3 regions of the Anoxynatronum sibiricum genome follow, and region 3 is predicted to be linked to each of the others. Evidence: riboswitches for the same ligand, from Rfam matches in the RefSeq annotation. Region 3 holds a riboswitch; each other region holds the start of a gene.
What was found. Region 3 has a riboswitch for cobalamin ahead of AAIG11_RS13970 (ABC transporter substrate-binding protein). Riboswitches for the same ligand answer to the same signal wherever they lie in the genome.
Positions count from the first base shown of each region.

Region 1: another riboswitch for cobalamin. It lies ahead of AAIG11_RS11745 (hypothetical protein); the one in region 3 lies ahead of AAIG11_RS13970 (ABC transporter substrate-binding protein).
Region 2: another riboswitch for cobalamin. It lies ahead of AAIG11_RS04130 (cob(I)yrinic acid a,c-diamide adenosyltransferase); the one in region 3 lies ahead of AAIG11_RS13970 (ABC transporter substrate-binding protein).

Region 1 covers NZ_JBCITM010000012.1:25,526-30,079, forward strand. Annotated here, with positions in the region: gene AAIG11_RS11730 (ABC transporter substrate-binding protein) at 1-215, opposite strand, end outside; gene AAIG11_RS11735 (hypothetical protein) at 245-709, opposite strand; gene AAIG11_RS11740 (CbiM family transporter) at 709-1,317, opposite strand; gene AAIG11_RS11745 (hypothetical protein) at 1,379-1,861, opposite strand; cobalamin riboswitch at 2,026-2,206, opposite strand; gene AAIG11_RS11750 (energy-coupling factor ABC transporter ATP-binding protein) at 2,380-3,171, opposite strand; gene AAIG11_RS11755 (CbiQ family ECF transporter T component) at 3,168-3,881, opposite strand; cobalamin riboswitch at 4,089-4,267, opposite strand; gene AAIG11_RS11760 (fructose bisphosphate aldolase) at 4,485-4,554, opposite strand, start outside.
Region 2 covers NZ_JBCITM010000003.1:87,405-91,958, forward strand. Annotated here, with positions in the region: gene AAIG11_RS04120 (tagaturonate reductase) at 1-500, shown strand, start outside; gene AAIG11_RS04125 (UxaA family hydrolase) at 497-1,984, shown strand; cobalamin riboswitch at 2,259-2,449, shown strand; gene AAIG11_RS04130 (cob(I)yrinic acid a,c-diamide adenosyltransferase) at 2,574-3,116, shown strand; gene AAIG11_RS04135 (ABC transporter substrate-binding protein) at 3,269-4,554, shown strand, end outside.
Region 3 covers NZ_JBCITM010000017.1:65,284-69,837, reverse strand. Annotated here, with positions in the region: gene AAIG11_RS13975 (FecCD family ABC transporter permease) at 1-796, opposite strand, end outside; gene AAIG11_RS13970 (ABC transporter substrate-binding protein) at 822-1,949, opposite strand; cobalamin riboswitch at 2,333-2,523, opposite strand; gene AAIG11_RS13965 (ATP-binding cassette domain-containing protein) at 2,572-3,648, opposite strand; gene AAIG11_RS13960 (GTP-binding protein) at 3,731-4,420, opposite strand; gene AAIG11_RS13955 (ABC transporter substrate-binding protein) at 4,411-4,554, opposite strand, start outside.

The DNA of each region.
Region 1 (4,554 bases), on a different contig from region 3:
GTGTTGGCTTCTGCCACAGCGGGGGCGGTGCTTTCAGCTGCGGGGGTACCGGCGGGTTCGTTCGCTGCAGCGGGGGCAGCGGGGCTGCAACCAGTGATAAGAAGCATCATCGCCAACAGGAGGGTGAGCAGCAGTGTAAAAGGCTGTTTTCCATGAAAGACGTTGGTGGGGAGCTGATTCGTTTTGCGGAGAGGGACTAAAGATAACTGTTTCATTGATTGACCTTCTTTCAGGTGTGTTTTTTTCATGAAATCACAGACCGCTTGTGATGGACTCGTCGGTGGAAGAACCAGGCGACGCCTCCGAAAAGCACCCACATACCACCCACCACAGGCCATTTGTGAAGCCGGCGCTGGGTGGTGCCGACGATCCACTGGGCCCGGTGGCCCAAACCGTCATCCACCAGAATGGTGTGGGGGTTTTCCAGATGACCGAAAGCATAGATCCCTTCATCATCCAGCCGGCCTTCTTCCATCACGTGGCCGATGGGGTCCAGTACGGTGACCACCGTGCGGCGGGAAAAGCCGCCTCCGTCATAGGAAACCTGCACCCGGTCCCCTTCAAGGGGATCAATGTGCAGGGAGTGGGCCCAGACTGGCTGCCACAGGGCCATGAAGAGCATGGCGCTCATGATGACCATGGCTGAAATAGCAGGAAAAATCAGTCGATGGCGGCTGGAGAAAAACGGAAAAGACGGAAAAACCAGCATCAGGCAACCCCTCCTTCTTCAAGCCACTGGGGTTTGGCCCGGGCCATCAGCTGCAGGGCAAAGCCGGTGACGACGGCTTCGATGGCCACCAGGGGAAGGTGGCCGATGATCAGCAGGTTTACCACTGAGGCGGCACCCCGGGCAAAGAGGGGCTGGCTGGTTACCAGCAACAGCACCAGAATAGCCACGGTGAGCACGGTGGCCAGCGCGCCGGCGACCATTCCCTTCACTAAGGGACTCAGAGAGAGCCGCAGGTACACCTGGCGGGCGGTGAGGGCAGGAATGGCCAGCATGAGGGTGTTGGCCCCCAGACTGGTGAGACCGCCGTGCTGGAACAGGATGGCTTGCAGCAGCAAGCCGATGAAGAGGGCGACGGGTGCCCGGCGTCCCAGCATCACTCCCAGCAGCCCTGCAATGAGGGGATGAATGGAAGAGGGGCCCACGGGAATGCTGATGAGGGAGACGGCAAAAAAAGTGCCTGTCATCAGACTGATTTTAGGGATTTCTTCTTCCTGAATCTGTTTCAGACCATAGCCAACCAGGGCTGCGGTACCCGCATAGGTAATGGCGATGGTGGGGGCGTTCAACACACCGTCGGCTAAATGCATGGCTCATTGCCTCCTTTGATGGGTGTTCAAGAGTGGTTATCATCTCTTGGTGTACATTCGCTTAGTGGGTTATTTGATTTTCGGGGGTCAGGACTTCGCCGGTCTGGCCTAAAAACTGCAGGTTAAACTCTTCCGGCAGGTGTTCGGCAAAAAGCATGTACCGCCCCGCTTCTTCAATGGTAAAGTAAAAATGAGTACCCGCCGGGTTCAATTTCAGGGTGTATCCGTAATCCGGCAGGGCGGTGAAGGTGCCATCGGCGGCAATCACTTCTTTTTCTGCTTCCAGCACGTGTTGGCCGTGATGTTCCAGATCGGTGATGGAACCATCCATCAGTACAAAGGCCAGGTCCATGGATTCATCTTCACTTTCTTCAAAAGTGATTTCGTAAGTTCCGATTTCCAGATTCAGTTCGCCGCTCCATTCGTAGGGCAGGTCGCCATGCTCGTGGCCATGGTCATTTTCGGCAGTGCTGCCGGTACATCCATGGAACAGCAGGGCGGCCAGAAGCAGCAGGATGGTCAGGCTCAAAATGTTTTTTTTCATGATTGATTCCTCCCAAAAAGGTTGATGTGAACGTGGTGTATGTGAGCTGAATAGATGATCCTTTCAGGGAGGGACAGGACTGACAAAAAAAATCCCCTGGCCATTGGCCAAGGGTTTTTCCCATCAAAAATCCTCTGGTCGCCAAACAGGCATACATCCCATGCTTGCTGGCTGCTTTCAAGGCCGGTCTCCTGGCTCATGATTCCTCCGCCGCCCTTCCCTTCCCAGATCTTTTGATCCAGTGGTTTGACAGGGCATTGTCATCATCTACAGTGGTGGGTCCGCGCCGGCTTGCCCGGCTTCCCGATTCTCTTCTTTCGAAGCACCTTAAAAGGATTGTCCGATTCAGTTACCTTCAGTATAGGGGGAGAAAGCCTGTTTGTCAAATGTGTGTCATACGTCTGCAGGTCATACGTCTGTGGGTCATGCATCAGAAGTTGCTCGACCTCGATAGGCGTGACGCCACCTCGATCTTCTCTCAATAAGCGAATGAAGTTGAATCACTTTTGAGTTGAGGCTCAGTCCTTTATCAAGGCCAGGGCTTCTTCAACATTTCGGGGCTGACGGGGATGACCGGCAAAAAGCCGGGCCAGCAGGGGCATGGGGAGCTTGGCGGCTGTCAGCAAGGGAGCGTCGGTGAGCACCTCCAGAGGCGGGCCCTGGGCCAGCACTTCCCCTTCCCGCAGCAGAATGACTTCGTCTGCCCAGGCATAGGCCAGTTCCAGATCATGGGTGCTGAAAATCAGGGAACGTCCCTGGGCAATCCACTCATCCAATACCTGGCGAAACTGTTCCTGAGCATGGGGATCCAGGCCTGAAAAAGGTTCGTCACATACGATGAGTTGGGGGTCGGTGGCCAGCAGACCGGCAATGGCCGCCCGTTTTTTCTGCCCAAGGCTCAGCTGATAAGGCGGCTTTTCTCCCAGTGCGGCCAGGCCTACCTGATCAAGGGAACGGGTGACAGACTGGGCTGTTGCTGTCTTGGAGAATCCCAGATTCCGGGGGCCAAAGGCCACATCCCGGGCAACGGTGGTGGCAAAAAGCTGGTGGTCTGGGTAATCAAAGAGAAATCCCACCTGCCGCCGCAGCTGGGGGAGCGTCTGGCGGGTGACGGGAATGCCCAGCACTGTTACCTGGCCCTGCTGGGGCAGAAAAGTGCCGTTCAGGTGGTACAGCAACGTGGTTTTACCACTGCCATTGACGCCCAGCAGGGCGGTGCGTCGGCCGGGGGCAATTTGCAGGTGAATTTGCTTCAGGCCGGTGGTGCCGTCTCCATAGGTATAGAACAGGTTTTGGATGTGAACCATCATGGCAGCAACCCCCTTTCCAGAAAGATGAAACACAGAAATAACAGGATCAGCAGCAGGGTGACACCCTTCTCCACAAGCCCCATGGGGGGCGGTGTCTCTGAGGGAATGTGGCCATTGAAAGACCGGGCCTTCAGTGCCCGGTAAACCTGTTCGGAATGATCGGAAGCTTTCAGAAAAAAGCCGCCGATCCATTCTCCCCAGAAGGGAAGCTGCTCTCTAAGGGACAGTTTTTCCATGCCCCGGGACTGGAGGGCCCGGCGACCGCTGATGACATCCTGGCGCACCATGATGAAGTAGCGAAAGCTGAGGAGGAGAATGGTGGTCATCACCTCAGGCATTTTCAGAAGGGTGAGGCCTTCCAGCAATGCTTCGCGGCTGCGGCTGGTGCCCAGGTAGATCAGCACCAGGGTGGCGTTGAAGATCCGCAGGGCCAGGGTGGCGGCGATGAGACGGTTTTCATGGGGCGGCGGCCAGCCCTGGGCGATGAGCAGGGGCAGGGTGAGTACCAGCAGCATGGGCAGAACCATGAGAAGCCGCCACCAGGCGGCGGGAGTCATCCGGTTGCCGGTGAACAGAAAAAGCAACAGCACTGGCAGCAGCAGTGCCATTGTTTCCGGCCGCTCCAGCAGCACCATGCCCCACAGCACCACAAAGGCGTTGACAATGGCAAGGCCGGGGTGGGTCACCAGCAATGAGGTTGATCTCAGCATTGAAGCGTGGTTGGCTGCGGGCGGCGTGGGCATGAAGGCTTCCTGCTTTCTGATTCAGATTGATAGTCATCAGATTGATAGTCAATAGTCAAAAGATACTTCATACTGATGCGCTCATGGTTTCAATGCAAAAATCCCTGGCAGGCTGCGAGCCACCAGGGATTTTCCCATCTAAAATCCATGTCAAACCACCGCTGCGGCAGGCAGCAATGGTCATTGTTCAAGGCCGGTCTCCTGGCTCATGAGTCTTCCGCCGCCCTGCCTTCCCAGGGTCACCCAGTGGCCTGTCAGGGCATTGTCCTCATTCACAGTGGTGGGTCCGCGCCGGCATGTCCGGTCTTCCCGATTCTCTTTCCTGCGAAAGCACCTTAAACAAATCAATGTCATATAGTTTCTCAAGCTTCTTTAAGCTTCTTTTAATCTTCTCAAGTTTCTTAAGCTTCTTTAACCTTCTCAAGCTTCTTCACGTTCTTTAAGCCTCTTCAAGTTTCTTCTGACTTCAGTATAGGTGCTGGCGAAAGGCTTGTCAAATTGCAGTCGCCGGCAAAGGGAAAGTCGGCCTGCCGGGGAGGCAGCAATGCAAAAATCAAAAAGCCGGCGGTGTTAGGTGATGGATGCCATGTAAATATCCCGAATGGCATCTTTCAGCATGGCATTAAAGGCATTGTCTGTT
Region 2 (4,554 bases), on a different contig from region 3:
CAGTGATGTATGAAGAAATTGCGGCCATGGTGCCCATGCCGGCGGCAGAAGTGAAAGCGTATGCCGACAGTATCCTGGATCGTTTCCGAAATCCTTTTATCCGTCACCAGTTGCTGAGTATCTCTCTGAATTCCATGAGTAAGTTCAACACACGTCTCATGCCCACCTTGAATGACTATGCCGCCAAAGGTGAAAACCTGCCTGCCAGAATCCTCTTTTCATTTGCCTCCCTGCTTTATTTCTATCGAGGTAAGCGGGGCGACGAAATCATTCCACTGTCAGATGATCTCCATGTGCTGGAAGCCTTTTCTAAACAGTGGCAAGCCTGGGAAAATCACGAAATCTCTCTGGAACAGTTGGTGACCGAGGTGCTGGCCATGGAATCAATCTGGGGCCGAGACCTGAATCAGGTAAAGGGACTTGCCCAGGGTCTGGTAAGTCACTTGAAAACCATTACGACCAAACCCTATGCGGAAGCCCTTCAGGAGGTGCTGAAATGAAACCCGTCATGCAAATTCATTCCCGGGACAACGTGGTTGTGGCACTGAAACCGCTTTCAGCTGGAGAAGCCATAGCCATTAACGACAGGCAAATCCTGTTGCAGGAAGATATTCAGCCGGGTCATAAAATTGCGCTCACTGCCATTGAGGCCGGTGAGCATATTATTAAATATGGGTATCCCATCGGCCATGCCGTTAGCCCCATTAGCCCGGGCAGTTGGGTTCACTCCCATAACATGAAAACCAATCTTTCTGGTACCATCAGCTATACTTATGAGCCAAAACAGGAAACCATTTCCACCATTGATGGCCCTGCCACCTTTCAGGGTTACCGTCGGAAAAACGGCCTTATTGGCATCCGCAACGAGCTGTGGATTGTACCCACTGTGGGTTGTGTCAATGGCATTGCTGAAATGATGATCAACCAGCTGGGAGAAGAAGTGGACTTGAAAAAAGTGGATCATGTGCATGTGTACAAGCACAGTTACGGCTGCTCTCAATTGGGCGATGATTTGGAAAACACCCGCACCATTCTGACCAATCTTGTGAAACATCCCAATGCCGGCGGCGTGCTGGTGCTGGGTCTTGGGTGTGAAAACAACACCATCGACTCATTTCGGGAAGCTCTGGGTGAGGTGGATGATGAACGGGTGAAGTTTTTGGTGACCCAGAAGGTGGGAGATGAAATTCAGGCTGGCGTGGAGATGCTCAAATCTCTTTACGAGACCATGCTTCAGGACCGGCGGGAGGAAGCATCGCTGGCAGAGCTGAAGATCGGTCTTAAGTGCGGCGGGTCCGACGGATTTTCCGGCATCACAGCCAATCCACTGCTTGGCGCATTTTCCGATTACCTGATCAGCCGTGGCGGCACGACAGTACTCACAGAAGTGCCAGAAATGTTTGGAGCAGAAACCATCCTCATGGGTCGGGCAGCCTCAGAGGCTGTTTTTGATGACATTGTTCATCTGATCAATGACTTTAAAAATTATTTCATCGAACATAAGCAACCGGTATATGAGAACCCGTCTCCGGGGAATAAAGATGGGGGCATCACCACACTTGAAGATAAATCTCTGGGGTGCACCCAAAAAGGCGGCAAATCACCGGTAGTGGATGTGCTGAAATATGGGGAGCGTCTGAAAAAAACGGGACTGAACCTGCTGAACTCACCGGGAAACGATTTGGTATCAGCTACTGCCCTGGGAGCTTCCGGCTGTCACATGGTGCTCTTTACCACCGGCAGGGGAACTCCTTTCGGTTCATTCGTCCCCACCATGAAGGTATCCTCCAACAGTGCCATCCACCAATTGAAACCCCATTGGATTGATTTTAATGCAGGTACGCTATTGGATAAACACACCATGGATGAACTTTTGGCTGAGTTTGTGGCCTACGTGGTGGCAGTGGCCAGCGGAGAGAAACTGAATCACGAAAAGAACGGTATCCGGGAAATTGCCATCTTTAAGACTGGCGTGACACTGTAAATCCATCGGTTCAATAAAATAATCTCAACACAAAATAACCACTCCCAGACGCGGTTGTATGGTGAGTACTTTAGTAGTGATCCTCCTCATCCAAAGCATGGATGCAGCAGAAGAACGGTTGATAAAAGTGTTAAAAAACAATGAAATCCCTGAAGATATTGGTTAAAAAACCAGTATTTTCAGGGGTTTCTGCATATCAAAGAAGATTCGTGTTCTGTCTGGTGATTTCCAAGCCTGTTTGACTTTTGAGAAGGCCTGTGGTACCATCGACTTAATTGAATGATTGTTTTACGGTGCCCGTCAACAACCAGACGGGCTAAAAGGGAAGTGGGTGAAAATCCCACGCGGTCCCGCCACTGTAATGCTGAGAGAAATATCAGAACCACTGTTGCCTGCGGGTAATGGGAAGGAGATATTTCATCGATGACGCAAAGCCAGGAGACCTGCCGTGAAATGCTCCAGATTTTCCACGGAAGATGGAAAGGAGGAAACGCCAAAGAGATGCTTTGTGTTGGCCAAAACCCTTTTTCATGACTTGCGGAAATGGGTTTTTTTGTGTTGTTCAGCAAATGGAATGGAGGCACAGAAAATGAAAATATACACGCGTAAAGGAGACAACGGTGAAACAAGCCTGTGGAATGGCGACCCCATCTTTAAAGACGAAAGCCGTGTGGAATGCTACGGAACAGTGGATGAGTTAAACAGCTTCATCAGTGTTGCCAGAGAAAGCATAGAGAATGAAGAGGTTGTCAGAGTACTGACAGACATTCAGTTGGAACTGTTTGTGGTGGGGGGGGAACTGGCAACCCGAAACCCAGAAAAATTGAAAGCGGTGGTGACACAGGAACATATATGGAGGCAGGAGAGAATCATTGACGTGTTCATGAGTCGGGTGCCAGACATTCACCGTTTCGTTATTCCAGGAGAATCGTTGCCCGGAGCGCATCTTCATGTGGCCCGCACTGTTTGCAGGCGGTTGGAAAGGCGTATTCTGTGGCTTACCCGGGAAGAAGAAGTCAGTGATCTGGTGCTCACCTATGTGAATCGATTATCAGACACGTTATTTGCACTGGCGCTTTATATGGACATGAATGAAACCAACAGCCTGCATGACACGGCAGCGAATCATTGAAGGCATAAAAAAATGATGCTGCGGAAATTCTCAATAAGCATTCAATCAACACGTGGCATGTCAGCAGTCATCAGCCAGCAGCCAGCAGCCGGCAGTCATCAGATCTTCAGCGAAGGAAACAGAAGGCGCCGGCAATCAAAGGAGGAAAATGGATGCAGTTCATTAAAAAGAATAGTGTTCATCAACAGCAGGTGCGCGTTATCGTCGATTTGACAGTGATGGGATTAATGGTAATGATGTTGATATTAACAGGATGCAGTAACAGTGCATCTCCTGCAACCCCACAGGGAGAATCTGACAGAGTGATGGAAGTTACCGATGAAGAGAACCATCCAGGTGATGAAGCATCTGATGAGCCGGTGGTTGTGCGTCTGTCGGGAGGAGATTACGGATATCCCCAGCCTTATACCACCCATTCCAGAGGGCCTGGGCGCTACAAGGTAAATCTAATTTTTGATCGATTGGTGGAAAAAGATGAAAATGGATTTGTTCCATGGCTGGCCCGAGACTGGGAAATCAGTGAGGATGGCCTTTTGCTGACGCTGTACTTGCAGGAAAACGTGATTTGGCATGATGGCACCCCTTTCACCGCAGATGATGTGCTGTTTACATTGGCATACAGCAAGGCATTTCCCCCTGTGGGCTATGGAGGCTTACTGACAGATGATGCCTTTGTAGAAGATGTTCGAAAGGTGGATGACCACTCCCTGGAGATTTACCTGAGAGAAGCTTATGCCAACTATACAGAAGAACTGACAGCGCTGAAGATCATTCCCCGGCACATTTGGGAAGGTGTGACAGATCCTGAAAGTCTCACCGGCAGCGAAGGTGTCATTGGGACAGGTCCCTATCAGCTGACCCACTATGACGCAGAGCACGGCACCTATCGACTGGAAGCGTTTTATGATTTCTGGGGACCGTCTCAGGCAGTGGATGTCATTGAGTTTGTGCCTGTGAGTGATGAAGTTCTCGCCTTGGAAAATGGGGACATTCATTTGGCGAGTATACCGGTGGATGTCATCCAGCGCTTTTCAGACGAGTCGGTCTATGGCCTGATTGATGTGCCAGGCGTATGGGGCTATCGGCTGCGCATGAATCTACAGCAACGCCCTGAGCTACAGCAGCGTGAAGTGCGTCAGGCTTTGGCCTATGCCATTGACCGACAAGATCTGGTGGAGAAAATTGCCAGAGGAGCCGCCCTTCCTGGCAGTATGGGGATTCTCCCTCCCGACCACCGGTGGTACCATACGAACCTGAATCCTTACGCGCCCGATGCGGAAACTGCCAGAGCGTTGTTGGCCTCTGCCGGGTATGAACCAGGAGAACTTTCTTTTACTCTTTTGACAGGACAAAACCAGGAAGTGCGCATGGGAGAGCTGATTCGAGAGCATCTGGAAGCAGTAGGAATCACTGTGACCATTCAGTCAGTGGACAGCAA
Region 3 (4,554 bases):
TAGCAGTTATGGCCGTTGCTGTCACCATCAAAACAGCTTTTGTTCTTTCTGTATGAATGCCCAGGGTTTTGGCCTCTGTTTCTCCCAGAGATAATACGTTCAGTTTCCAAGCGTTCATCCACAATAGCAACACCCCCACCGCCACAACGGGTAAGATGGTTTTGATATCTGACCAGGTGGCCTGGTACAGCCCGCCCATAAGCCAAAAGACCAGTCGTCGCAGTTGTTCTTCGGTGCCAATATACTGAAAAATAGACACCATGGCCGAAAAAAGGGAGCTGATGATCACACCTGAAAGAATCAGGGTCACCAGCGGCGTTTCACCATTCATTCTGGCAACGCTGTAGGTGGCTGTCACCGCCAGCATCCCAAAGAAAAACGCCAACAGCTGAAGGGAGTAGGGAAATTCAAAGAGAATGGCCAAAGCTGCTCCAAAGGCGGCGCCGGAGGAGACTCCCAGAATGTAGGGTTCGATGAGGGGATTTCGAAAAATTCCCTGATACACCGCTCCGCTGGAGGCCAGCGCTGCCCCCACGGTCACTGCCAGCAGAATGCGGGTCAGTCTGATATCCCACACGATGGTGCCTGCCATTCCGTTGGGAACAGGCACTCCCCATAGCTTGTGCCTTAAAATCTGAAAAACTTCTCTGGGATCAATGAAGTAGGCTCCAATGCAGAGAGAGGCTGCCATGACCAGTACCAGCAACAGCCCCATCGTGCCAATAAGCTTCTTTTTATTCTGATTGTTAAAGGAGATTTTTTTTGGTGCTTTATAAATTTTCTGAGAGACTTTCATGCTGGACAATCTCCTCACCCGATGTTTAGTTGACTTCTACGATGGCAGTGTATCGCTGGGCTTCGATGGCCTTCAAGGCTTCTTCTCTGGTCATACCGTAATCCTGCATGTACATGTTCACTTCTTCCGCTTCCAGGTCAATGTCTTCAAAAAGGTCAGGATAAATGGTTTTGGCCATTTTCAGAAGTGCCACAGGTGTTTCAATGGTTGCCCGCCATTCTTCATATCCCAGACTAATGAACCTGTCATTTTCAATGGCCTGCAGGTGTTGTACATTGCCCCAGTTGAGACCTGCCTGTCTGCCCTCCCGAACCACCGCAGGGTCCAGGTAGCCGTCGTGTCCGTGGATAATCAAGACATCAGGATCCAGCTTCAAGAGCTGCTCTTCTGATATCTTGACAAAGTCACCGCCTTCAATGAGATTGTTGGCATTGATGATTTCTGTTAAAAAATAAGATTGGATGCTTTTGGTGCCCATCACATTGTCCATGGTGGCAAAAATCACCACATCGGCTTTGTCTGCTGCTTCTATTCCCTGTGTGCGGCTGCGAATCAAAGCCACTTTTTCATCCATTCGCTGAATCAGAGCTGCCGCTTCCTCCTGTTTTTGGAACACTTCTCCCACCAGGCGCACATGCTCCCAGGCCGTGTCGATGTGTGGCTCTTCAAAGCAAGAGGGGGACAGGAAGGTGATGACAGGAATGCCCAGCTCTTCGATTTTGTTGATGGCATCTGAGTGCAGCTCTTTTTCCGACTCATTGGTGACCCACAGTTCCATGAAAACCACATCTGGCTTTAAGTTGGCCAGGGTCTCATAGTTCACCCCTGACCACGCTGACCCGATGTCTGGGACAGTTCCCACCACTGGCACAACATGATTGCGAAAGGTGTTTTTCTTGGCATAATCGTCTACACCAACAATCATCTCTTGAATGCCAAATATCTGCATGGACTTTGCCGCCAAACCCTCCCATTCGATGATGACTGCCGATGTGACTTCTTCTTTTATTTCAACTTCCCGGCCCCACATATCCTGAACGATGCGGGTTGAATTCTCTTGTTCATCCCCTGTTTCCTGAGGTGCACAACCATTTATGACCAGTAATGCCACGATTGCCAGCAAGATCATCCCTGCCGGTTGCGTCCATTTCATGCCCCTTTTGCTCTTGGAAAATGGCATGGGGTGATGTTTTTGAAGGCACTTGCTCATTTGATCAAATCCTTTCAGGTTGAATTGATTTTTCGTGGGTGGTGGCTCATGTTGTTCCTATTCTCTACTTGCAAATGATTTGCATTTAAATGAACGCTTTCATTTTATCATTTACTGCAGATTTGTAAAGTGCCTTTTTTAGCATTTAGATTAAATCCATTGCATTTTGGACTTGCCTTCTATACTTATTAATTTGGGAGGACTACCATCGCTTCACCTGAAAGCAGTCCACGCAAAAAGCCCTTTGTTCCACAGGGGAACAAAGGGCTATGAGTCGCACAAAATCGCAACGCTAAGCTACCTTTCCCAGATCCACGTGGGCATGGCACTACCATCGATCACAGGCAGGTCTCCTGGCTTGAGCTTCATCATTGCTTCCTCCTTCCCACGCCGCAGGCACAGTGGTGAATGAAAGCAACTCTTCTCTTACAGTGGCGGGACCGCGCTAGATTTTCACTAGACTTCCCTTTTAAGTGATGACCCTCGCGGGCATCACGCCTGAAATCGTATTAAATTGTCTCAGCACTTAGCATATACATATAATATGATATTGTCAACGCGATTCTTATCTTCCCATCAGCTGCGACAAATCGATTTCATCGATGGTTTCACCGCTGCGCAGCCGATGTCGATAGGACAGCATCAGCTCATCCAGCTGCTGCAAGGGCGCAATGTTCTGCTGCTCCTGCACCGTGGTTGTCACCACCTTTTGAATGGCACCATGGCGCAGTACCAGGCGTTTGGAACCCATGAGAGCCAGCACGGGATCATGGGTGGACATGAGGATGATTTTCTCCCGGCTGACCAGCAGGTCAAGGGCCTTTTTCCGATCGATGCCGGCATTTTCGATTTCATCAATGAGCACAATGGGAGAAGTGCTGAGAAAAGCCGTATCGGCAATCATCAGCGCCCGGGACTGGCCGCCGCTGAGAGCGGTGACGGGGGTATCCCAATAAAACATTTCCCCTGCCAGGGCGTTGGCCTGTTCGGTGATTTCTTTCACCTTTGCCGCCACTTCAGGCTTGGGAATCATGCGGCTTTCGGCGTGCATTTCAATGAACTCGCTGACGGAGAGGTCCATAATGAAATTCATGTTCTGGGATAACTGGGCCACCAGCTTATGTTCCAGTGAAAAACGCCAGGATTTGTCAGGCACCTGCCCATTGATGAAGATGTGCCGTTTGGTGGGAGTGTCTCCCTGGGCCATCCATTCAATGTCGGCCAGCAGGCGGCTTTTTCCTGAGCCAGTGGGACCCACAATGCAGACGATTTCTCCCTGATGAATGGTCACTGTGACCTTTTCGGGTTCTCCTTTTTTATTCTGCCCCCCTGCAATGGTCACGGAAGACACCTTCAACTGGTTGCCGGCCTGCAGGGTTTTCATGTGATCAAGATAGCAGGCCAGCTGGGTCACCAGGTCTTCCCTGTCGATGCCCAGATCTTCCAGCAGCTCCTCTTCCAATTGATGCAGGTATTGCTGCAGGGTGATGCCTTGCTGGGGAAGGGGGAGGCCGGCGGCTTCAAAGAAGCCGGTTGTGTGGGTATCGTCGGTGAGAACCGTTTGGGGAGACAGTGATTGCCCGGCGGGTGTTTTCTGTGTTAATTCCTGATGTGTGATTGGATTTTGGTTTGCGGCAGGCATGGTCTCCGCACCACCTTTCTTAAAAAGCTATGGTGAAAAATGATAAAAGCAGGATTTACCCGGAGTTTGTGCCGGGTGGCAGCTATTTGTGAAACTGCATTTTCCGCACATTTCCCATCTGAAAATCAGCGCCGATTTTCACTTCTCCCAGGCAGTAGGAACAGAGGGCTGCCGGCATGGAAAACCGCAGCCGCTTGCCGCTGAGAGTCTTCACTTCATCGGCTGCCTGCAGCAGTGTGGCGGCTTCTTCGGCTCCCTGGCCGGTGATGCCGTTCACATGCACGATATGTGCCCGGGGATTGGCCTGACGTACCCGGAAGGCGAAGACTTCTTTTTCTGCCTGGGAAACAATGTCATATTTGGTGATGATCACCACGTCTGCCAGTTTCAGCATGGGACCAATTTTCTGGGGGGTGTTCACTCCCATAAGGTTGTCGATGACGCACACACCCATCACCTCTTTGATATGGGGAGAACACCGGTTGCACAGGCCGGCACTTTCGTTGAAGAGGATGTCCAGCCCCTGGGACTGGCCCCACTGAAAGCAGCCTTCGATGTTGCTGATGAAAAAATGATCGGGGCATAAATTGCCTGACAGGCCCACTTTCACGGGAATGCCTGCTTTGGTGTAAAGCTTGTCATCGTTGGTGGTGAGGCAGTCCATTTTCACCACACCCACACCAATGCCCTGGCGCTGCATGCTTTTGCAGACGTTGATGATCACCGAGGTTTTTCCTGAAGAAGGAGGGCCAGATACGGTGACTAGTCGCATGAACTCACCTCTCGAAAAGCCTGAACAAACACCTGGTTTGTCTGGGCTTTGAGGTCTTCAAGGGAATGACTGCGAAGAAAATCCCAGCCCAGCCATTTGTAGGCGATTTCCCCGGGCAGGCCAGTGGCGGTATG